Regions from separate parts of the Isoptericola sp. NPDC060185 genome, predicted to be linked through region 2. Evidence: riboswitches for the same ligand, from Rfam matches in the RefSeq annotation. Region 2 holds a riboswitch; the other holds the start of a gene.

Region 1 (10,668 bases), on a different contig from region 2:
ACCTTCTTCCGCCGCTTCCGCTCCAAGGAGGACGTGGTCTTCGCCGACCACGAGCTGCTCCTCGAGGAAGTCGTGGTGATGCTCGCCGAGACCCGGCCCGAGGCCCGCGCCAGCGAGGAGTCCGGGCGTGCGCCCGAGCGTGCGTGGGACCCCACGACCGATCCGTACCTCGAGGTCTGCCGGGCCGCCCGCCTCGTGTTCGACCACCACGTGGGGCAGCGCGAGACGTCGATCGCCCGCCACCAGCTGCTGCAGCAGGTGCCGGCGCTGCGCGACCGGGAGCTCGTCACGACGCACCGCTACGAGCGCGCCTTCACCGCGTACCTGCGCGACACCCTCCCCCCGGACCGTTCCACCACGACGATGTCGATCGCGTTCGCCGCGTCCGTCGTCGCGGTGCACAACGCCATCCTGCGGCGCTGGCTGCGCAACCCTCACCTGGACCTGCGCCCCGAGCTGGAGGAGGCCTTCGCCGACCTCCGACGCGCTGCGATCGCCCCCTTCCCGCACACCGACGACCAGCTCGCTGCCGCGACCGAGGTCCCGGTGACCGACGACAACGGCGCCCGAGCAGGTCGTGCCGACCGCGACGCCCCCGACGGCGACGGCGCCGACGCTGCCGGAACGGGTGTCGACCGTGCCGACCGTGCCGACCATGCCGACCGTGGCCGTACGACGACCACGGGCACCGACGGCCGACGTGTCGTCGTCACCGTGTTGGAGCCGGGTGCGGGGCCGGACGACGTGGCCCGCGCCGTCCGCGACGCCCTCTTGTGACCGCGCGCCTCTGACCGCACGCTGGAATGCGCCTGTGGCATCCTGCGTTGTGCAGGACGCCGCCGGGACCTCCGGCGGTAGACAACACGCACGTACGTGCTCCGGGGTCGGTGAAATTCCGAGCCGGCGGTGACAGCCCGCGACCCGGCCTCCTCTGCTCTACGCAGGTGGGGCCGGCTGACCTGGTGAGATTCCAGGGCCGACGGTCAAAGTCCGGATGGGAGGAAGCACGTGCGGCACGCGCCCGGTCACGGGTGGGTGCCGCCGGGCGTCGTGTCGTCGACGGCGGGCCCCGGGCCCGGCCTCGGCGGCCGTCAGCCCTCACCCCGGACGCCGCACCCTCGGACCGGGAGAGTGAACGATGGACGCGATCGACGCGTTCTTCAACGCCACGCTGACCATCGGCGACCAGCACATGTCGTGGCGCGAGATCGTCGGCAACGGCTTCGGCCTGGCGTCCGCGCTGGGCGGCATGCGCCGCAAGGTGTGGGCCTGGCCCGTCGGCATCGTCGGGAACCTGCTCCTGTTCACGGTGTTCATGGGCTCGTGGTTCGGCGACTCCAGCCGTGCGGACATGCTCGGCCAGGCGGGCCGCCAGGTGATGTTCCTGATCGTGTCGGTCTACGGCTGGGTGCAGTGGCGACGGACCCAGCGCGCGGCACTCGACGTCCGCGCGGACGGTCGGATCCCCGCCGACGGCGGCACCGCGGTGCACCCCCACTGGGCGTCCTGGCGGGAGCGCGTCGGGATCGTGGTCGTGATGGTGGGCGGCACCCTCCTGCTCACCCCGCTGTTCCGCGCGCTCGGCTCGTACGAGCCGGTGTGGTCGGACGCCTGGATCTTCATGGGATCCCTGATCGCCACGTACGGCATGGCCAAGGGCTGGGTCGAGTTCTGGCTGGTCTGGGTGGCGGTGGACCTCGTGGGCGTGCCGCTGCTCTGGTCGGCGCAGTACTACGCGACCGCCCTGATGTACGTGTTCTACGGCGCGTTCACGCTGACGGGCTTCTTCGTCTGGTGGCGCGTGAACCGTCGCGAGAAGGCCGGCGCGGACTCGACGATCGCGGCCTGAGCCCCGGGGCGCGCGGCCCGGCACGCCGGTCACGTCGCCCCCCGCGGGCAGGCGACGATCGGCCGGCCATGCCGGTCGCGAAACACCCATCCGGCCTCCGGGGTGCCCGCACGCCCACCTGGTGCGGGCTCCGCGTCCCATCGCATGGTGATGCCCCGAGAGTCGACGACATCGTGGTGGTGCCAGCACAGCAGGGCCGCGTTCTCGACGGAGGTCCGCCCGCCGTCCACCCAGTGCGTGACGGCATGGTGCACCTCGCACCGTTGCGGCGGCTCGTCACAGCCCGGCCACGAGCAGTGACGGTCGCGGGCGATCACGGCGCGCCGCAACTGCCCCGTGACGGTGCGCCGCGACCGCCCGACGTCCAGCACCGTCGAGTCCGCACCGAACACCACCCGGGTCACCTCGCTGTCGCAGGCCAGGCGGCGCAGCAAGGAGGGCGGCAGCGGTGCGTCATGGTCGGGGAACGTCGGGAGCGAGTCCTGCTCGGGGCCGGCAAGCCGCCGCGGGTCGATCCCGGCGGGCGTGCCCGCGGTCGCGCCGCCCTCGCCGGCCCGGGTCACGACGAGACCGTCGGCCCCGTCCGCACCGCGAACCTCACGGGCCAGCGCCTGCAGCTCGGTGAACGACACCGAGACCTGGAGGTGCGGGCGCACGGACGCCCCGGAACCGACCGCCGCATTGTCGAGGGCGATGCGCGCGAGGTCCGCGAGGCCCTGCCCGCGCCGCTGGGTGGGCGTCCGCGGGTCGTCGGCCGCCGGACGTCCGACCACCGCGTCGAGCGCCGCGCGCACCGCCTGGCCGTGCTCCAGCGTGAGGAACCCGGCGACGTGGTAGCCGTCCCAGGTGGGCGAGACCTCCAGGAACTCCTTCTCCCGCGCCCGGGCGTACCCGCGCTCGTCCGACTCCGGGTCCGCGACGTGCGCGAACCGCTTCACGAGACGGCGGAACTGCCCCGCCGACCGGCGATCGGCGAGCGAGACGAGCAGCTCCTCCCCCGTGGGGCCGGCCGGGACGCCCGGCACCGGCCCTGGCTCCTCCGGGGCATCAGCCTCCGGCGACGGCTGGACGACGGCGGCCGCAAGCGCTGCGCGTCGTGCCTCGGACGTGGGCGCGACGTCGACCATCGCGCGCACGTGGTCGGCGCCGATCTCCCCGGCCAGGGCCGCCGACGCCGTCGCGGGGAGCACGTCGCGCAGGGTGCGTGTCGTCCGCACGTCCCGGTGGGCGGTGGCCGGGGACACCCCCTCGGCGAGGGCGAGCCAATGGGCGAAGGAGCGCGCGCCGTCGACCGCCCACCACCCCTCGCCCTCCACCACGGGCAGGACGCGCAGGCGTGCGGCGTCGAGGCGCTGCCCGAGCGCGCGCAGCGTCCGGGAGACGTCCGCGGCCGAGCGACCGTCGAGCTCGCCGAGCCCGCCCTCCAGTACCGCCGCCGCGAGGCGGTCCACGCCCGCCGCGACGAGCACCAGGGCCGACGTGACGTCGTCGGCGCCCGACCTGGGCGCGGGAAGCGTCGCGTCGGCACGATCCAGCACGTCGATCATCGGTCCCCCTCCCCTCCGTCCGCCACGTGCCGGGTCGTTCGCCCGGCACGGACGACGCTATCGAACGCATGTTCGAAGAATGAAGGGCTCGTGCCGCGCCGCCGCCGTCCACAGGCAGCCCGCAGCGTCCGCGCGGTGCGCCGCCGTCGGGCGCCCTCTGCCTGTTCGCTCAGAGCGAACCTGCCCGCGGGCAAGGACACGGACTAGGGACCGCGCCCGGCGCCCGGCGTCCGGTGGTCACGAGTGCCGACGGATCGTCGATCCCCGCGCCACTCTCGCGCTCTGCACCCCGCACCCTGGACTCTCCGCGCCCCGGTCCGCGAGGATCGACGGGTGATCATCGCGGAGGACCTGCTGCTGCTCGCGTACGACGACGCCTCGGGCCGACCGCGGCTCGACCGCCTGCAGCTGGACTACCGACTGGCCGGCGCCCTGCTCGTCGAGCTCGCCCTGGACGGCCGGGTCGAGGTCACCACGACCGCGGGCGCGGACGCCGCCGGCCGGCGGGTGGGGGCAGGCCGGGTCACCGTGCTCGACGCGTCCCCCACGGGGCACCCGGCGCTCGACCACGCCCTGGCCTTCGCGCAGACCCGGCCCCGCACGCCGAAGAGCCTCGTCGCGCCGCTGGCCAAGGGGCTGCGCACGCAGCTGCTGACCGGGCTCGCGGAGCGCGGGGTGCTGCGGCGCGAGGACGAGACGGTCTTCTGGGTCTTCCCGACGACGTCCTGGCCCGCCGCCGACGCCACCCACGAGACGCAGCTGCGCGCGACGTGCCGCGACGTGCTGCTCGGCGGCCGCGACCCCGACGCCCGGACCGCAGCGCTGCTCGCGATGGCGAACGGCTCCCCGCTGGTCCGCGGGCTCGTCCCGCCCCAGGACCGGCGACGGGCGGAGGCGCGCGCGAAGGAGCTCGCCTCGCGGAGCTGGGCGAGCGCCGCGGTGAAGAAGGCCGTGGACGAGGTCCAGGCGGCCGTGATGGTCGCGGTCATGATCCCTGCCATGACCGCCACGACGACCTGACGCCGTGGAGCAGGTCGCGGCACGGGCCACAGCACGGGCCACGGCACGGGCCACGGTCCGCGTCACCGTCGTCCGGCACGCGGCGCCCGCCGTCTCCGGCTCCGCGCCACCGGGCGCCTGGCCGCTCTCCCCCGCCGGCCGCGCGGCGGCCCGTGCCGTCTGCCTGCCGACCGGCACGCCCGCCGTCGCGAGCGACGAGCGCAAGGCGGTCGAGACGCTGGCCCTCGCGCTCGGCGTCGCCGACGTCCCCATGGACCCGAGGTTCGGGGAGGTCCGGCGCCCACCCGAGCCCGTGGCACCGGGCTTCCGTGCGGCCCGCCGCGCCTGGGTCGAGGGCGCCCTCGACGACCGGCACGACGGGTGGGAGACGCCGGACGCCGCGGCGCGCCGGTTCGGCGACGCCGTGCGGGAGCACGCCGCCGGGCGCGACCTCGTCGTCGCGACGCACGGCATGGTCCTCACCGCGTGGATGGTCGCGCTCGGCCGTGTGCCCAGCGGGCCGCCCGCGGGCGTGTTCTGGGCCCGGCTCGGGCTCCCCGACGTCGTCCCCGTGGACCTGGACCTCTGACACCACCGGGGACGACGACGGGGACCCGCGCGGTGGCGCGGGTCCCCGTCGTGCTCAACAGGTGGAGGCTCAGGCGAAGGCGGAGACCCCGGTGATGTCGCGGCCGACGATGAGCGCCTGCATCGACTCGGTGCCCTCGTAGGTGTGCAGCGCCTCGAGGTCGGCGAAGTGCCGCGCAACGCGGTTGCCGAGCAGGATGCCGTTGCCGCCCAGCATGTCGCGGGCGATGGACGCGACCTCGCGCGCCTGACGCGTCGTCGTGTACTTGGCGAGGGACGCCTGCTCGCCGGTCAGGGTGCCGGCGTCGGCGAGGCGCGTGATCTGCGCGACGAGCAGCTGCATCTGCGTGACCAGCGACAGCATGCGGGTGAGCCGCTCCTGCACCATCTGGTTCTTGGCCAGCGGTCGGCCGAACTGGATGCGCTGGGTCGCGTACGCGGCGGCCGCCTCGTAGCAGGCGACGGCGTGCCCGACGGCGGACCAGGCCACCGCGAGGCGTGTCGCGAACAGGACGGCGGCGGTCGCCTTGAACGACGTCGCGCCGGGCAGCGCCGCGCTCGCGGGGACGAACACGTCGTTGAGCACGATGTGCGCCTGCCAGATGGCGCGGAGCGAGACCTTGCCCTCGATGGTCGTGGCGGTGTAGCCGGGCGCGTCCTGGGGGACGATGAAGCCGTGCACCTGGTTGTCGCCGTCGTCCCCGACGAGGCGGGCCCACACGACGGTGATGTCGCCGCAGGAGCCGAAGCCGATCCACTTCTTCTCGCCGTCGAGGACGTATCCCTCGACGCCGTCGCGAGTCTCCTTGCGGGCGGTGGTCTCGAGCGAGACGGAGTCCGAGCCGTGTGTGGGCTCGGTGAGCGCGAACGCGCCGAGGATCTCCCCGCGCGCCATCGGCTCGGCGTAGGTCGCGACCTGCTCGGGCGAGCCGTGCATGACGATCGACCGCAGCGCGAGGCCGCCCTGGACGCCGCAGATCGTGGCGACGGAGCCGTCGCCGCGCGACATCTCCATGCTCGCCAGGCCCTCGGCCATGAACGAGATCTTCGGGCGGCCGTCGACGTCGACGCCGTCGCGCAGGAGGTCGCGCTCGGCGAGCTTCTTCACGAGGTCGAACGGCACCTCGGCGCGCTCCCAGTAGCCGTCGATGACGGGGAGCACCTCGTCCTGGACGAACTCGCGGACGGCGAGCTGGTGGGCGCGCTCCTCGGGCTTGACGTCGGCGAAGGCGCCGACGTAGTCGAGGTCGAGCGGCTGCGAGACGTCGTAGTCGGGGGCGGTCACGCCGGGCATGACGGGGGCGGTGCGGGTCATCGACGACCTCTCTCTGCGCGGGGGTCCGGCGTTCCGGGCCCGGAGAAGGAGGGCCGACGCCGCCACGAGGCTGGTGGTGTGGCGACGCCGACCTGCTCCCATCGTCACCCGCGACGGCGTCTCAGGTCAAGCGATACTCCGTCTCACCGCCGTCGGCCGAGGTAGTGCGGATCCCTGCGAGGCAGTTCGCAAGTCCGCGAGGTAGTCCGCATCTCGGCGAGGTAGTCCCGGAGCGGGCCACACTGTGGCCATGGCGACGACCAGCGCAGGCCTCCTGCTCTACCGGACCACGCCCGACGGCGGGCTCGAGGTGCTGCTCGGGCACATGGGCGGGCCGTTCTGGGCGCGCAAGGACGAGGGCGCGTGGACCGTGCTCAAGGGCGAGCTCGAGCCGGACGAGGAGCCGCACGCGGCAGCACTCCGCGAGGCCGCCGAGGAGCTCGGGCTGCCCCTTCCAGCACCACCGTCCCCGGACGTCGACCTCGGCGAGGTGCGGCAGAAGTCCGGCAAACGCGTCGTCGCGTGGGCCCGCGAGTGGCCGCCGCCCGGCCCGGACCTGGACCAGGTCCGCAGCAACACCGTGGAGATCGAGTGGCCGCCGCGCTCGGGGCGCCGCATCGAGGTGCCGGAGATCGACCGCGTCGCCTGGTTCGGGCCCGACGACGCGCGCCGCGTCGTCGTCAGCGCGCAGGCCGCGCTCGTCGACCGCCTCGAGACCGCCCTCCGGCCCTAGCGCGAACTACCTCGCGAAGTTGCGGACTACCTCGCGAAGTTGGGGACTACCTCGCGGAGAGGTGGACCACCTCGCGTCAGGCGGTGAACGTCAGCCAGAGCAGGGCGACGTTGAGCGCCACGATGACGGCGGCCACGGCCCACGCGGCCACCTGGGTGGCGAGCCCGTTCCGGAACCCGCCCAGCAGGCCGGCGTCGCGGGTGATGCGCACCAGCGGCACCATCGCGAACGGGATGCCGAAGCTCAGCACCACCTGGCTCACGACCAGCAGCCACGTGGGCGACACCCCGGTCGCCAGCAGCACCAGCGCGGGCACCAGGGTGACCAGCCGGCGGGTGAGCAGGGAGACGCGCACGCGCAGCAGCCCCGCCATGATCTCGGCACCCGCGTAGGCGCCGACCGACGTCGACGCGAGCCCGGACGCCAGCAGCCCGACGCCGAAGAGCACGGCCACGGCCGGGCCGAGCGACGACTCGATGGCGGCGTGCGCGCCCTCGATCGAGTCGGTGCCGGTGCGGCCGGGCAGGTTCGCGGCGGCGAGCAGCAGCATCGCGATGTTCACCCCGCCAGCCAGCACGAGCGCCGCGACCACGTCCCAGCGCGTGGCGGCGAGCAGCCGGCGGACGGCGGCGGGCGACGGCCGCGCGGGCTCGTCGTCCGGCATGTCGTCCACGCCCGCGACGCCCGCGGCGAGGAGGTGCTGCCGCTGCACGCGCGCGTCGTGCCGCACGCGGTCGCGCGCGAGCGACGAGTGCAGGTAGATGGCATGCGGCATCACCGTGGCGCCGAGCATCGACGCCGCCAGCAGCACCGACTCGGGGCCGGCGAGGCGCGGCACCAGGCCGCCCAGCACGGCGCCCAGGTCGGGCGGGGAGAAGAACAGGCCCGCGCAGAACCCGATCGTGAGCACCACGAGCATCGACGTCACGACCGACTCGAAGACGCGCTGCCCGCGCCGCTGCTGCACCGTGAGCACCAGCATCGACACCCCGCCGGTGATGAGGCCGCCCAGCACCAGCGGGACGCCGAACAGGAGGTGCAGGGCGATGGCGCCGCCGATCACCTCGGCGACGTCGGTGGCCATCGCGACGACCTCCGCCTGCACCCAGTAGGCGACGCGACCGCGCCGGGAGAGGCGCTCGCCGAGCACCTCCGGCAGCGAGCGCCCGGTGACCACGCCGAGCTTCGCGGACAGGTACTGCACCAGCACCGCCATGGCGTTCGCGGCCACCAGCACCCACACGAGCAGGTACCCGAACCGCGCGCCGGCGGTGAGGTTGGCGGCGACGTTCCCCGGGTCCACGTATGCGATGGCCGCGACGAAAGCCGGACCGAGCAGCGCCACGATCCGGGCCGGGCGCGCACCCTGGCCACGTCGGCTCACACGTCTCCTTCGGTCGGATCTTTTCGGGTAGCCGAAACTCTAGACGTTGATACCCGCATCTCGCATCCTCGCCCGCCTCCGCGGCCGCCGCGGAGGGAGGTCTGCCACGATGTCGGTCGTGCCCACCACGCAGCCCCTCTCCGCGCCGAGCGCCCCCGGTCCCGTCGGCGCGGCGCTCAGGTCCCGGTGGCTGCTGGCGCTCGGCTTCGTCGTCGTCCACGCGTGGGTGGTGAAGCAGGCCATCACCTGGGGAAACACCATCTACGGGGACGTCACGCTGTACGAGTGGTGGGCCCGCCACGGCCTCACCACCGGGCAGTGGCCGGTGCTCGACTACGACTGGGTGTACCCCGCCGGCGCGCTGGTCCCGGTCACGCTGCCCGCGCTCCTGTCGACGAGCGTCCTGGGGTACGAGATCGTCTGGACGGCGATGGTCGTGGCGCTCGACGCGGTCGCCACCGTCGTGCTGGTGCGGTCCGCCCCGCGCGGCGTGCTCGGCGCCTGGTGGTGGCTCGCGTTCCTCGTCGCGCTCGGCCCGATCTTCGTCGGGCGGCTCGACGGCGTCGTCGCGCCGCTCATCCTCGTCGCCCTGGTGGTCGCCTCCCGCCGCCCCGCCCTCGCGACGGCGATCGCCACGGCCGGGGCGTGGATCAAGATCGCGCCGGGCGCCGTCGTCGTCGCCCTGGCCGCGACCCGCGCGCGCTGGCGCGACCTGCTGCGGCACGTCGTCGTGCCGGGCGCGGCGGTCAGCGTGGTCGTCGTCGGGCTGGCCCTCGCGGGCGGCGCGGGCGAGCGCGCGTTCTCCGTCTTCGGCCAGCAGGAGGCGCGCACGCTGCAGGCCGAGTCCGTGCTCGCCACCTGGTTCAGCGTGGCGCGGCTGTGGGACCCGACGGTGCGGATCGAGTACAACGACGTCATCTACACCTACGAGGTACAGGGCGAGGCCGCCCGCCAGGTCGCGTCCACGCTGGACGTGCTGCTGCCGGTCGCCGTCCTCCTGCTCGCCGCCCTCACCTGGTGGACGGCGCACCGCCGCCCCGACCACGCCGGCGACATCCTGCTGCTCAGCACCACCGCCCTGCTGCTCGCGCTCATCGTGTTCAACAAGGTGGGCTCGCCCCAGTTCGTCGCGTGGATCGGGCCGCCGCTGGCCGCCGCGCTCGCGCTGGCCGGACGCGGCACGCGCCGGCTGTGGGGGCCGCCCGCCGTCGGGGCGCTCCTCGCCGCGCTCGGCACGCAGATCGTCTACCCCGTCGCCTACGGCGAGTTCCTCGCCGGCGAGCCCGCGATGATCGTCGTCGAGGGGCTGCGGAACCTGGCGCTCGTCGTGCTGCTCGTCGGCGCCGTCTGGCGCATCGCGCAGCTCGGGCGCGACGGCGTGCGGGACGTCGTGGGCGACGACGTGCCCGCCTGAACAGGCGCGTCCCAGGCGTTCACCGGCAGGTCGGCACCCGTTCACCACGGTCTTCCCGGGCCGCCATCCGTCCTCCCTACGGTCACCCCGAGGGCGCGCAGGTGCGCGCCACCGGCCGCCACGGAGGACCCCTTGCGCATCGCCCGCACCCCGCGACCCTCTGCTCCTCGGAACCCCGCACCCCGGCTCCCGCGCCGCACCGTCGTCGGCGCCTGCGCGACGACGCTCGCCGTCGCGCTGGCCGTGCCCGTCGCGCTCACCGCGTCGGCCCACCGCGACACGACGACCGGACTCGCGCGGCCCGGCGCCGGCGTCGTCACGCAGCCGGTGACGACCTCGGCCGACGACGCCCGCATCGCGCTGTCGCCCCTCGGCTCGCACGCCACGGGGGTCTTCGACGAGTCGGCGGCGGAGATCGTCGCCTACCACGCGCGCTCGCAGCGCCTGTTCTCGGTGAACGCGCAGGCGGGCGAGGTCACCGTGCTCGACGTCGCCGCGCCGTCCGCTCCTCGCAAGCTCTTCGCGCTGCGGACCACGGGCGTGCGGGCCGCGGACGGCAGCACCGTGCCCGACGGCGCGGTCGCGAACTCGGTCGCCGTGCGGCCCGACGGCCTCGGGGTCGTCGCCGTCGAGTCCCCCGACAAGGTCTCCGACGGCTGGCTCGTGCTGTTCGACGCCGCCGGCGACGGCCGGGCCCTCGGCGCGTGGCGCGTCGGCGCCCTGCCCGACATGGTGACGATCACGCCCGACGGGCGCAGCGCCGTCGTCGCCAACGAGGGCGAGCCCGCCGACGACTTCTCGGTCGACCCCGAGGGCTCCGTCTCCGTCGTCGCGCTCCC
Region 2 (10,668 bases):
AGCACCTCGTGCGGGTCGTGGGTGCGCAGGTGCATCACGGGCTCCCCCGCGGCCGCGGCACGGGCCAGCCGGGAGGTGGACGGCAGCTCGCGCAGCCCGACGACGACCCGCTCGGGCTGCGGGCCGGGCACGTGCCGCACGGTGAGGTCGGGGTCGTCGGCCAGCGCGGTGCCGGTGCCGACGACGACGGCGTCCGCGGCCGCGCGCAGGCGGTGCACGTCGTGGCGGGCCGCACGGCCGGAGATCCAGCGGGACGTGCCGTCGGCGGCGGCGGCCCGCCCGTCCAGGGTGCTCGCGACCTTCCAGGTCACGACGGGGCGGCCGAGCTCGAGCGCGCGGGTCCACGTGGCGTTGAGCGCGCGGGCCTCGTCGGCCAGGACACCCCCGACGACGTCGACGCCCGCGGAGCGCAGCCGGGCCGCGCCGCCCGCGGCGGCCGGGTTGGGGTCGTGCGCGCCGTGCACGACGCGGGCGACGCCCGCGTCCAGCAGCGCGTCCACGCAGGGACCGGTGCGGCCGTGGTGGTTGCAGGGCTCGAGGGTGACGACGGCGGTCGCACCGCGTGCGGCGGCGGGCCCCAGGCGCTCGGCGGCGGCGCGCAGGGCCTCGACCTCGGCGTGCGGCGTGCCCGCGCCATGGTGGTAGCCCTCGGCGATCGTCGTGCCGTCGGCGGCCAGGAGCACGCACCCCACGCGGGGGTTGGGCCCGGCGGCGGGGATCTGCGCGGCGAGCTCCAGCGCCCGGCGCATCGCGGCGCGCTCCGCCTCGGTGACGTCACCCGGCTGCGCCTGCTCCATCTGTCCTGCCCCTGTCGTCCGGTCGCGGACCCCGGGGTGCAGGAAGGCGGGGTCGGACGTGCTCGCGCCGGCCGGTCGCGCACCGCCACGACGAGTGGCAGGGGGCCCACAACGGGGCCCGGGGACGGACCGGACGGGGAGCCGTCGCGTGCGCTTCCCATCCGGACTTTGACCGTCGGTCCAGGAGTTCCACCTGGTCAACCGGTCACAGGCTGTGACCGGGTCGCGGACTTTCACCGCCGGCTCGGAATTTCACCGACCCCAGAGCACGCGAGCAATTCGCTCGTCATCGACGACCGTGCCACGCCCCGCGCCGCCCTGGCAAGCCCGGGTGGCGCATCTCACGACCGGCGCTCAGGCGGCGGGCGGCCGCGCCGTCCGCCGCTCGTCGTCCCGCCCGAGGGCGACGCCGAGGGCGACCAGGACCACCAGGTCCACGACGAGCCCGGCGACCGCCGCCCACTGCACGGCGCGGAACGCCAGGAGCTGCGTGACGAGCAGACTGACGAGGACGCCGCGGCGCACCCAGACCGCCCCGGCGCGGTGGTCGCGGGGGCCCACCAGCGTCCCCCGGACGACGCACGCGACGGTCGCGGCGACGGCCCCGAGGATGCCCGCGCCGACCCACGACGGCGCGTCGACCCCGCCGACCAGCACGCGCAGCCCCACCACCGACGAGGCGGTCGCGGTGCCCAGGACGGCGACCGTCACGGCCACGGCCGCCCACCGGTGCTCCATCGCGTCGGCGAACCACGCGGACGCGCGCCGCACGAGGGCGCGCACCGGGTCCGGGACGGCCACGTCGTCCGCCGGCACGGCCTCCACCAGCGCCGCGACCTCGTCGGCGGCCGGCTCCCCGCGGCCGCGCGCCACGAGGCCCCGGGCCTCCTCGCGCTCGGCGTCGGTGAACCCGCCCGCGACCCCGGCGACGGCGCGGTCGGTCGCCACCGCGAGGTACTCCGCGGGGTGATGGGCGCGCCGCCCGTGCAGCGCCTCGACGAGGAGCACCAGCACCACGACGACCGCGTAGATGAGGGCCGCCGTCGGCGCGTAGAAATAGTCGTTGTCGGAGGTGACGAACTTGCCGATCTCGTCCACGAACAGCCCGAAGCCGACCCCGCCGAGCACCGCGCCCACCGCACGCAGGGCCGGGCCCACCCACGAGAGCAGCACCACGACCGCGAGCGCCATGCCGAGCCCGCCCCACAGGACGTGCGCGACGTGGAGCCCGCCGCCGCCCACCTGCGGGTAGCCCGAGGCGGCGAGCAGGAACCGGGTCACCAGCACGGTCGCCACGGTGACGACGAGGAAGGTCACCAGGTGCCGCACTGCGGAGGTGTCGCGTGCCGCGCCGAGGCGCAGCAGGCGACCCCGGCGGCCGAGCGGTGCAGAACTCATCGCAGCCTCATCGCTGGCTCGTCGGCGGCGTCAGCGGCGCCGCTTCTCCCGCACCCGCACGCTGATCTCGATGGGCGAACCCTCGAAGCCGAACGTCTCGCGCAGGCGACGCTCGATGAACCGGCGGTACCCGGCCTCGAGGAACCCGGTCGCGAAGATGACGAATCGCGGCGGGCGCGTCGACGCCTGTGTGCCGAACAGGATGCGCGGCTGGCGGCCACCGCGCAGCGGGTGCGGGTGGGCGGCGACGAGCTCGCCGAGGAAGGCGTTGAGGCGGCCGGTGGGGATGCGGGTGTCCCAGGACTCCAGCGACGTCTCGAGCGCGCGCGTGAGCCGGTCGGTGTGCCAGCCGGTGCGGGCGGAGACGTTGACGCGCGGCGCCCACTGCACCTGCACCAGGTCCTTGTCGATCTCGCGCTCGAGGTACGGGCGACGGTCGTCGTCCATGAGGTCCCACTTGTTGTACGCGATGACGAGCGCGCGGCCGGCGTCGACGGCCTGCGAGATGACGCGCGTGTCCTGCTCCGTCATCGGCTGCGAGGCGTCGACGAGCACGACGGCGACCTCCGCCTTCTCGATCGCGGCCTGCGTGCGCAGGGAGGCGTAGAAGTCCGCGCCGCGCGTCTGGTGCACACGGCGGCGGATGCCGGCGGTGTCGACGAACCAGTACGGCACGCCCTTGATCTCGACGAGCTCGTCGACGGGGTCGCGGGTGGTGCCGGCGGTCTCGTCGACGACGACGCGCTCGGCGCCGGCGATCTTGTTCAGGAGCGACGACTTGCCGACGTTCGGGCGCCCGACCAGCGCCACGCGGCGCGGGCCGGCCGGCCGCAGCTCGCCGTGCTCGGAGACCTCGGGCAGCACCTTCATGGCGGCGTCGAGCAGGTCGCCGGTGCCGCGCCCGTGCAGCGCGGAGACGGGGTGCGGCTCGCCCAGCCCGAGCGACCACAGGTACGCGGCGTCCGCCTCGCCGGAGGGGCCGTCCACCTTGTTGGCGCACAGCACGACGGGCTTGCCGGAGCGGCGCAGCAGCTCGACGACGCGCTCGTCCGTCGACGTCGCGCCCACCGTCGAGTCGACGACGAAGATCACGGCGTCGGCGAGGGCGACCGCCACCTCGGCCTGCTCGGCGACCTTGGACTCGATGCCGGCGACGTCGACCTCCCAGCCGCCCGTGTCCACGAGGGTGAACTCGCGCCCGGACCACTCGCCCGGGTAGCTGACGCGGTCGCGCGTGACGCCCGGCGTGTCCTCGACGACGGCCTCGCGGCGGCCGAGGATGCGGTTGACCAGCGTCGACTTGCCGACGTTCGGTCGCCCGACGACGGCGAGGACGGGCAGCGGCGCCTCGCCGCTGCCGAAGCCCTCCTCGTCCCACTCGGCGTCGAGCAGGGCACGGTCGGCCTCGTCGAGCTCGAAGTCCTCCAGGCCCGCGCGCAGCGCGCGCTCGCGCGCCTCGTCGTCACCCTCGGACTCGAGGACCTCGGCCACCGCGTCGCGCGCGGGCTCCGCCGCCTCGGCGGCGTCCGCGGGTGCGGTGGTCGGGTCGTCGGTGGGCTCGGCAGCGGGCACGGAGCCGTCGGCGGGAGTGGTCATGGGCACCATTCTCCCAGGCCCGGCGGCGTGTCACGAACGAGACCCCCGTCACCCGGCCGGAAGGCCGTGCGACGGGGGCCGCGGCGGGCGCGCCGACAGGGGCGCCGTGCCCGGGTCGGGTCAGGCGGTGACCTGCGCGACGACGGCCAGGACGGCGTCGACCGTCTGGTCGAAGTCGAGGTCGGACGAGTCGACGGTCGCGACGCCGTCGGCCGCGACCTGGAACTGGCTGACCGTCGAGTCGTCGCGGTCGCGGCGCAGCACCTGGTCGCGCGTGGCCTCGACGGCGGAGGCGTCGGCCGCGCCGTGCACCTCGAGGGAGCGGCGGCGCAGGCGCGCCTCCTCGCTGGCGGTGAGCAACACGCGGGCGTCCGCGTCGGGGGCGACGACGGTCGTGATGTCGCGCCCCTCGGCCACGATGCCGTGCCCGTCCGAGAATCCGCCGGGCGCGTTCTCCGCCTCGATGACGGCGCGCTGGCGCCGGCGCAGCTCGGCGCGGACCTCGAGGTTGGTCGCCACCTGCGACACGGCGGTGGAGACCTCGGTGGTGCGGATCGCCTCGGCGACGTCGCGCCCGCCCAGGTGCACGGTCGGCGCCGCAGGGTCCACGCCCATGTCCAGCGGCATGGCCCGCACCGCGTCGGCGACGGCGGCCTGGTCGGCCAGGTCCGCGCCGCTCTCGACGCACCACAGCGTCGCGGCGCGGTACATGGCGCCCGTGTCGAGGTAGGCGAGCCCGAGCCGGGCCGCCACCGCCTTCGAGACGCTGGACTTGCCGGACCCGGAGGGACCGTCGACGGCGATGACGACCACGTGAGAGCTCACCTTCTGTTGTCGCGCGGCGGTACCGCGCGGGTTCTGCTGGGCGGGGAGGACGGGAGGACGGGGGCGTGACGTCACATGTCGACGTCGCGCATGAGGGTGCCGAGCTCGGTGCGCCCGAGCACCCGCGTGCGCCCGACGCGCAGGTCGCCCAGGGCGATGGGGCCGATGCGGGTGCGCACGAGGCGGGTCACCGGGAAGCCGACGGCGTCCAGCATGCGGCGCACGATGCGGTTGCGGCCCTCGTGCAGCACGACCTCGAGCATCGTCTCACCGGGCACGGCGTCCACGACGCGCACCTTGTCGGCGCGGGCGAGGCCGTCATCGAGCTCCACGCCCTCGGTCAGCTGCTTGGCGTGGCGCGGGTAGAACTCGCCGCCCGTGACCGTGACGAGGTAGGTCTTGCGGATCTCGTACCGCGGGTGGGCGAGGCGGTTCGCGAGCTCGCCGTCGTTGGTGAGCAGCAGCAGGCCCTCGCTGTCGGCGTCGAGCCGGCCGACGTGGAACAGGCGCTCGGGGCGGTCCTTGACCAGGTCGGCGAGCGTCGGGCGGCCGTCCGGGTCGCTCATCGTCGACACCACGCCCAGCGGCTTGTTGAGCGCGATCGTCACCTTGGACGCGTCGAGCTGGATGCGCATGCCGTCCACGTGCACCTGCGCCTTCGCGGGGTCCACGCGCACACCGAGCTCGGTGACGAGCACGCCGTCCACCTCGACGTGCCCCTCGGCGATGAGCTCCTCGCACTTGCGGCGCGAGCCCAGGCCGGCCTGCGCGAGCACCTTCTGCAGGCGGACGCCGTCGGCGACGTGGACGTCGCGGTCCGGCTCGCCGGAGCGCGGGGCGGGGCGACGGGGGGCGGGCTTGCGGGGACGCTGCGAGCGCTGCGCTGAGGGTCCCTGGGGGCGGCTGGTGCGGCGGCTCCCGCCGCGGCGTTCGGTGCTCATGGTGCCCGATTCTCTCAGGTCGTGCCGGCTCCGCCCGACGGCGCCGTCCGCCGGTGTGCCGCGAGCACCGCCGCGAACGCGGACGCGAGGCGGGGCGCGACGGCGCGGGCGTCGTCCACGTCCCCGCACACCATGGCGCCGTCGCGCAGCATCATCAGCTCGGCGGCGGCGGCGTGCGGGTCACCCGCCCCGTCCTCGCGCGCGACGTCGGCGAAGAAGCCCGCGTAGCGGGCACGGTGCCGTGCCACGGCCTGCCGCACGGGATGGGCCGGATCGGCGTACTCCGCCCCGGCGTTGACGAACGCACAGCCGCGGAACTCCGGGGCCCGCGCCACGGTACCCAGCACGTCGGCCAGGGCAGCGAGCGCGGCACCGGGGTCGCCGTCGTGCTCGTCGCGCAGGCGCGCCAGCTGCGCCCGCTCCTCCTCCGCGATCGCGTCCAGGTAGGCGACGACGAGGTCGTCCTTCGTCCGGAAGTGCCGGTAGAACGTGACCTTGGACACCTCGGCCGCGGCGATGATCTTGTCGGCGCTCACGGCGCGGATCCCGTCCGCGTAGAACAGCCGGCTCCCCGCCTCGAGGATCCGGTCACGCACCCGCCCGCGCGCGGGCGCCCGCTCGGGGGTCGCGGCCGCCGTCCTGGTTCCCATCCCACCAACCTCTCACGCCGCGACGCCTCCGGGCGCCGTGTCGCGGCACCTGATGCTTGCGGCGACGGACGACGCGTGGTCTAGTAGACGAACTAGTAACTCTACTAGAGAGCCTACCCAGGAGGACCAGCATGAGCGCGCTCTACACCGCGGTCGCCACCGCCACCGGAGACGGACGGGACGGCCGCTCGCGGTCGGACGACGGCCTGCTCGACGTCGACCTCGCCATCCCCAAGGAGATGGGCGGCGCCGGCGGCGCCACCAACCCCGAGCAGCTCTTCGCCGCCGGGTACGCCGCGTGCTTCCACTCCTCGCTGAAGGTCGTCGCGCGACGGGAGAAGGCCGCGATGAGTGACTCCGCCGTCGTCGCGGAGGTCTCGCTCCTGCCGACCGACGACGGCGGGTTCCGCCTCGCCGTCGCGCTGCACGCTGAGATGACCGGCGTCGACCAGGCCACCGCCGATGCCCTCGTGGCCGGCGCGCACCAGGTGTGCCCGTACTCGAACGCCACGCGCGGCAACGTCGACGTCACCGTCGACGCCACCGTCGCCTGAGGTCAGCCCCTCACGCGCCGAGCCCGTCCTCGGTCGGGTCCGCGGACAGGTTCGCGGGCAGGGCCGAGGACGGGTCCAGGCCGATCGCCTCCCCCACGTCGGGCAGGTGCGGGGCGAGCGGCGGCAGCGCGTCGAGCGACGTCCAGCCCATCCGGTCCAGGAACTCCCCGGTGGTGCCGAACAGCACGGCGCCCGTCATCGGGTCCTGGCCGGTCTCCGCGATCAGCCCCCGCGCGAGCAGCGTGCGCACGACGCCGTCCACGCTGACGCCGCGCACCGCCGAGACCTGCCCCCGCGTGACCGGCTGGCGGTAGGCGACGACCGCGAGCGTCTCCAGCGCCGCCTGGCTGAGCCGCGACGACTGCCCCTCCAGCACGAACGCGCCCACCACGTCGGCCTGCGCCCGCGCGGAGTAGACCCGCCAGCCGTCCGCGCCCTCCCGCAGCTCGAACCCGCGCGGGCGCCCGCCCGTCTCGCCGCGGTACTCCGCCGCGAGGTCCTCCAGGACGGCGGCCACCTCCGGCACCGGCCGCGCGACCCCGGCCGCCAGCCGCTCCACCGGCACGGGCGACTCCGTGACCATGAGCACCGCCTCCAGCGCCGCGGCCAGGCCGCCGGGCAGCTCGTCCACGTCGACCTCGAGCTCGGGCACGGGACGGTCGGCGACCCCTGCCTCGGCGGGTCCCGCAGCGTCGGGGCCGGTCTCCGCCTCGTCCGCGGCCTCCGTGCCGGTCGTGCCCGTCTCCTGCGTCATGCCACGACCTCCGTCACGTCCGGGCCGCCGTCTGGCGCCGCGGCCCCGTCGAACTCCTCGAACCCGGCGGCGAGCGCGCCGTCGTCGTCCCCGTCCTGCTCGCCGTCGCCGGCGGTCCACCGCACCGTGAGCTCCCCCAGCGCGGTGGCCTGCTCGAAGGCGACCCGGCCGCCCCGGAACAGCTCCAGCAGCGCCAGGAACCGCGCCACCGCGACGAGTCGCTCCTCCCCCGCGACGAGCGCGCGGAACGTCACGACGTGCTCGCGCCGCAGCCGGCGCGCGACGACCCCGGCCTGCTCGCGCACGCTCACCGCCGGCGCGTGCAGGTGGTCGAGGCCGACGACCGGCGGTGCCTTCGGCTCGAGCGCCTTCGCCGCCAGCTCCGCGAGGCGGGCGCCGTCGAGCGTCCACACGAGCTCGGGCAGCAGGGCCGTCAGGTGCGGCTCGAGCGGCACGGAGCGCGGCACGCGGCGCCCCTCGGTCTCGAGCCGCTCGGCGAGGATCCCGGAGACCTCCTTGTAGGCGCGGTACTGCAGCAGCCGGGCGAACAGCAGGTCGCGGGCCTCGAGCAGCTCCAGGTCCTCCGCGTCCTCCTCGACGACGCCGGGCAGCAGCCGCGCCGCCTTGAGGTCGAGCAGCGTGGCCGCCACGACCAGGAACTCGCTGGCGGTGCCGAGGTCCCACGAGGGATGCTCCTCGCCGCGGGCCGTCGCCTCGCGTGCGGCGGCGTCCGCGGCGCGGATGTGCGCGACGAACTCGTCCGTCACGGCCGCGAGCGCCACCTCGGTGACGTCGAGCTCGTGCTTCGCGATCAGCGACAGCAGCAGGTCGAACGGGCCGGTGAAGTTCGCGAGGTGCACCTCGAAACCCGCGGGCGGGGCGTCGGCCGCCGCCCCGGGCTCCGCGACGTCGGCGGCAGGCTCCGCGGCGACGTCAGGCGGCGTCACCACGGGCGACGAGCTCGCGCGCGAGCTGCCGGTACGCGGCGGCTCCGGCGTGCGTCGGGGCGTAGTTGGTGATCGGCTCGGCGGCGACGGAGGCGTCCGGGAACTTCACGGTGCGCCCGATGACGGTGTGCAGCAGCGTGTCCCCGAAGGCCTCGTGCACCCGGGCCACGACCTCGCGGGAGTGGAGCGTGCGCGAGTCGTACATGGTCGGCAGGATGCCGTCGATCTCGAGCGCCGGGTTGAGGCGGTCGCGCACCTTCTCGATGGTCTCCACGAGGAGCGCGACGCCGCGCAGCGCGAAGAACTCGCACTCCAGCGGGATGAGCACGCCGTGCGCGGCCGTCAGCGCGTTGACGGTGAGCAGGCCCAGCGACGGCTGGCAGTCCACGAGGATGACGTCGTAGTCGTCCAGCGCCGGGCGCAGCGCGCGGGCCAGCACCGACTCGCGGGCCACCTCGCCGACGAGCTGCACCTCCGCCGCCGACAGGTCGATGTTGGCCGGCAGCACGTCCAGGCCCTCGATGTTCGTGGGCTGCAGCACGTCGGTGAAGCTGACGTCGCGCTCCATGAGCAGGTTGTAGACGCTGAGGTCGAGGTCGTGCGGGCTGACGCCCACGCCCACCGACGCGGCGCCCTGGGGGTCGAAGTCGACCAGCAGCACGCGACGGCCGTACTCGGCCAGCGCGGCGCCCAGGTTGATCGTCGTGGTGGTCTTGCCGACGCCGCCCTTCTGGTTGCACATCGCGACGATGCGCGCGGGCCCGTGCGACGCCAGCGGGGCCGGGTCGCGGAAGTCGGGCAGCGGCCGCCCGACGACGTCGGTGCGCGGCTCCTCCGTCCCGGCCGGACTGCCCGGCGTGGGGCTGGTCGCGGTGACCGCGGCCGGTGAGGCGTCGCTCGTGGTCGTCTGCGTCATGGTGTCGCTCCCGAGTCCCTCGCTCACCTGCGTCACGCTACCCCAGCCCCTCCCGGGGCCCGGGCGGCACGCCGGGCGCGCCGCCCTTCGTCCGCGACCGCTCAGCCGAGGGCCCGGGGGTGCGCCGCCGCGTACACCTCGCGCAGGGCGTCGGGCGTCACCATCGTGTAGATCTGCGTGGTCGTCACCGAGGCGTGCCCGAGCAGCTCCTGCACCACGCGGACGTCGGCGCCGCCGGCCAGCAGGTGCGTCGCGAACGAGTGCCGCAGCGTGTGCGGCGACACGTGCTGCGTCAGTCCCGCCCGCTCGGCCGCACCCTGCAGCACGGACCAGGCGCTCTGCCGCGACAGCCGCGCGCCGCGGGTGTTGAGGAACAGCGCCGGCGTGCCCCGGCCCGCGGACGCCAGCGGCGAGCGGGCGCGGACCAGGTAGGCGTCCAGGGCGGTGCGGGCGTAGGAGCCGACCGGCACGACCCGCTCCTTGTCCCCCTTGCCCCGCAGCCGCACCGAGCCGGAGCCGGCGAGTTCGTCGTCGGGCCCCGGGGCGCCGCCGGCGGGGCGCAGCCCGTCGACGTCGTCGACGTCCAGGCCCACGACCTCGCTGATGCGACCACCGGTGGAGTAGAGCAGCTCGAGCAGCGCGCGGTCGCGCAGCGGGACGGCACCCTCGCCCGTCCCGGCCGCGTCGAGCAGGCGCGCCACCTCGTCCACGGACAGCGCGTGCGGCAGGCGGCGCAGGGAGCTCGGGGCGTGCACCTGCGCCGCGGGATCGGCGCGCGTGACGCCCTCGGCGTGCGCGAAGCGGTGCCAGCCACGCACCGCGGCCAGGGCCCGGGCGGTCGAGGACGGTGACAGCGGGGCGCCGCCGTCCGACCCCTGGCGCAGCACCACCACGTAGTCCTCGACGTCGCGCTCCCCCACGTGGTCCAGACCCGCCCGGCCGGTGGCGTCGAGGTGGCGGGCGTAGCGCCCGAGGTCGCGCCGGTAGGCCGCCACGGTGTTGGCCGACAGCCCGCGCTCGACGCCGAGGTGCGCGAGGTAGTCCTGCAGCGCGGCCGTCAGCGCGGGCGGGAGGGTCGGGGCGGTCGACGTGTCGGGCACCGGCCCATCATGCCTCGGGGGGAGGCGTCAGAAGGGCAGGAAGACGTCCACGGCCACGGCGATGAACAGCACCGTGAGGTACGTGATCGAGCCGTGGAAGACCTTCATCGCGCCGAGCTTGCCTCGCTCGGGGTGGCCCGCGCGGCGCAGCATCGCGATCACGAGGTAGAGGAACCAGCCGCCCGACAGG

What was found. A riboswitch is a leader RNA that binds a small molecule or an ion and turns the genes downstream of it on or off. The one in region 2 is predicted to bind FMN.
Region 1: another riboswitch for FMN. It lies ahead of ACFWDO_RS02460 (nicotinamide riboside transporter PnuC); the one in region 2 lies ahead of ribD (bifunctional diaminohydroxyphosphoribosylaminopyrimidine deaminase/5-amino-6-(5-phosphoribosylamino)uracil reductase RibD).

Annotation. Positions count from the first base shown of each region.
Region 1 covers NZ_JBHWYY010000004.1:17,395-28,062, forward strand. The annotation lists gene ACFWDO_RS02455 (TetR family transcriptional regulator) at 1-777, shown strand, start outside; FMN riboswitch at 870-1,012, shown strand; gene ACFWDO_RS02460 (nicotinamide riboside transporter PnuC) at 1,139-1,849, shown strand; gene ACFWDO_RS02465 (DUF222 domain-containing protein) at 1,879-3,396, opposite strand; gene ACFWDO_RS02470 (GPP34 family phosphoprotein) at 3,730-4,416, shown strand; gene ACFWDO_RS02475 (histidine phosphatase family protein) at 4,421-4,984, shown strand; gene ACFWDO_RS02480 (acyl-CoA dehydrogenase family protein) at 5,054-6,298, opposite strand; gene ACFWDO_RS02485 (NUDIX domain-containing protein) at 6,549-7,031, shown strand; gene ACFWDO_RS02490 (Nramp family divalent metal transporter) at 7,108-8,415, opposite strand; gene ACFWDO_RS02495 (glycosyltransferase 87 family protein) at 8,534-9,829, shown strand; gene ACFWDO_RS02500 (choice-of-anchor I family protein) at 9,962-10,668, shown strand, end outside.
Region 2 covers NZ_JBHWYY010000011.1:27,863-38,530, reverse strand. The annotation lists gene ribD (bifunctional diaminohydroxyphosphoribosylaminopyrimidine deaminase/5-amino-6-(5-phosphoribosylamino)uracil reductase RibD) at 1-797, opposite strand, end outside; FMN riboswitch at 942-1,071, opposite strand; gene ACFWDO_RS06485 (hypothetical protein) at 1,152-2,195, opposite strand; gene der (ribosome biogenesis GTPase Der) at 2,226-3,791, opposite strand; gene cmk ((d)CMP kinase) at 3,912-4,616, opposite strand; gene ACFWDO_RS06470 (pseudouridine synthase) at 4,688-5,557, opposite strand; gene ACFWDO_RS06465 (TetR/AcrR family transcriptional regulator) at 5,572-6,207, opposite strand; gene ACFWDO_RS06460 (organic hydroperoxide resistance protein) at 6,339-6,761, shown strand; gene ACFWDO_RS06455 (SMC-Scp complex subunit ScpB) at 6,772-7,515, opposite strand; gene ACFWDO_RS06450 (segregation and condensation protein A) at 7,512-8,465, opposite strand; gene ACFWDO_RS06445 (ParA family protein) at 8,449-9,414, opposite strand; gene ACFWDO_RS06440 (site-specific tyrosine recombinase XerD) at 9,480-10,478, opposite strand; gene ACFWDO_RS06435 (heme o synthase) at 10,506-10,668, opposite strand, start outside.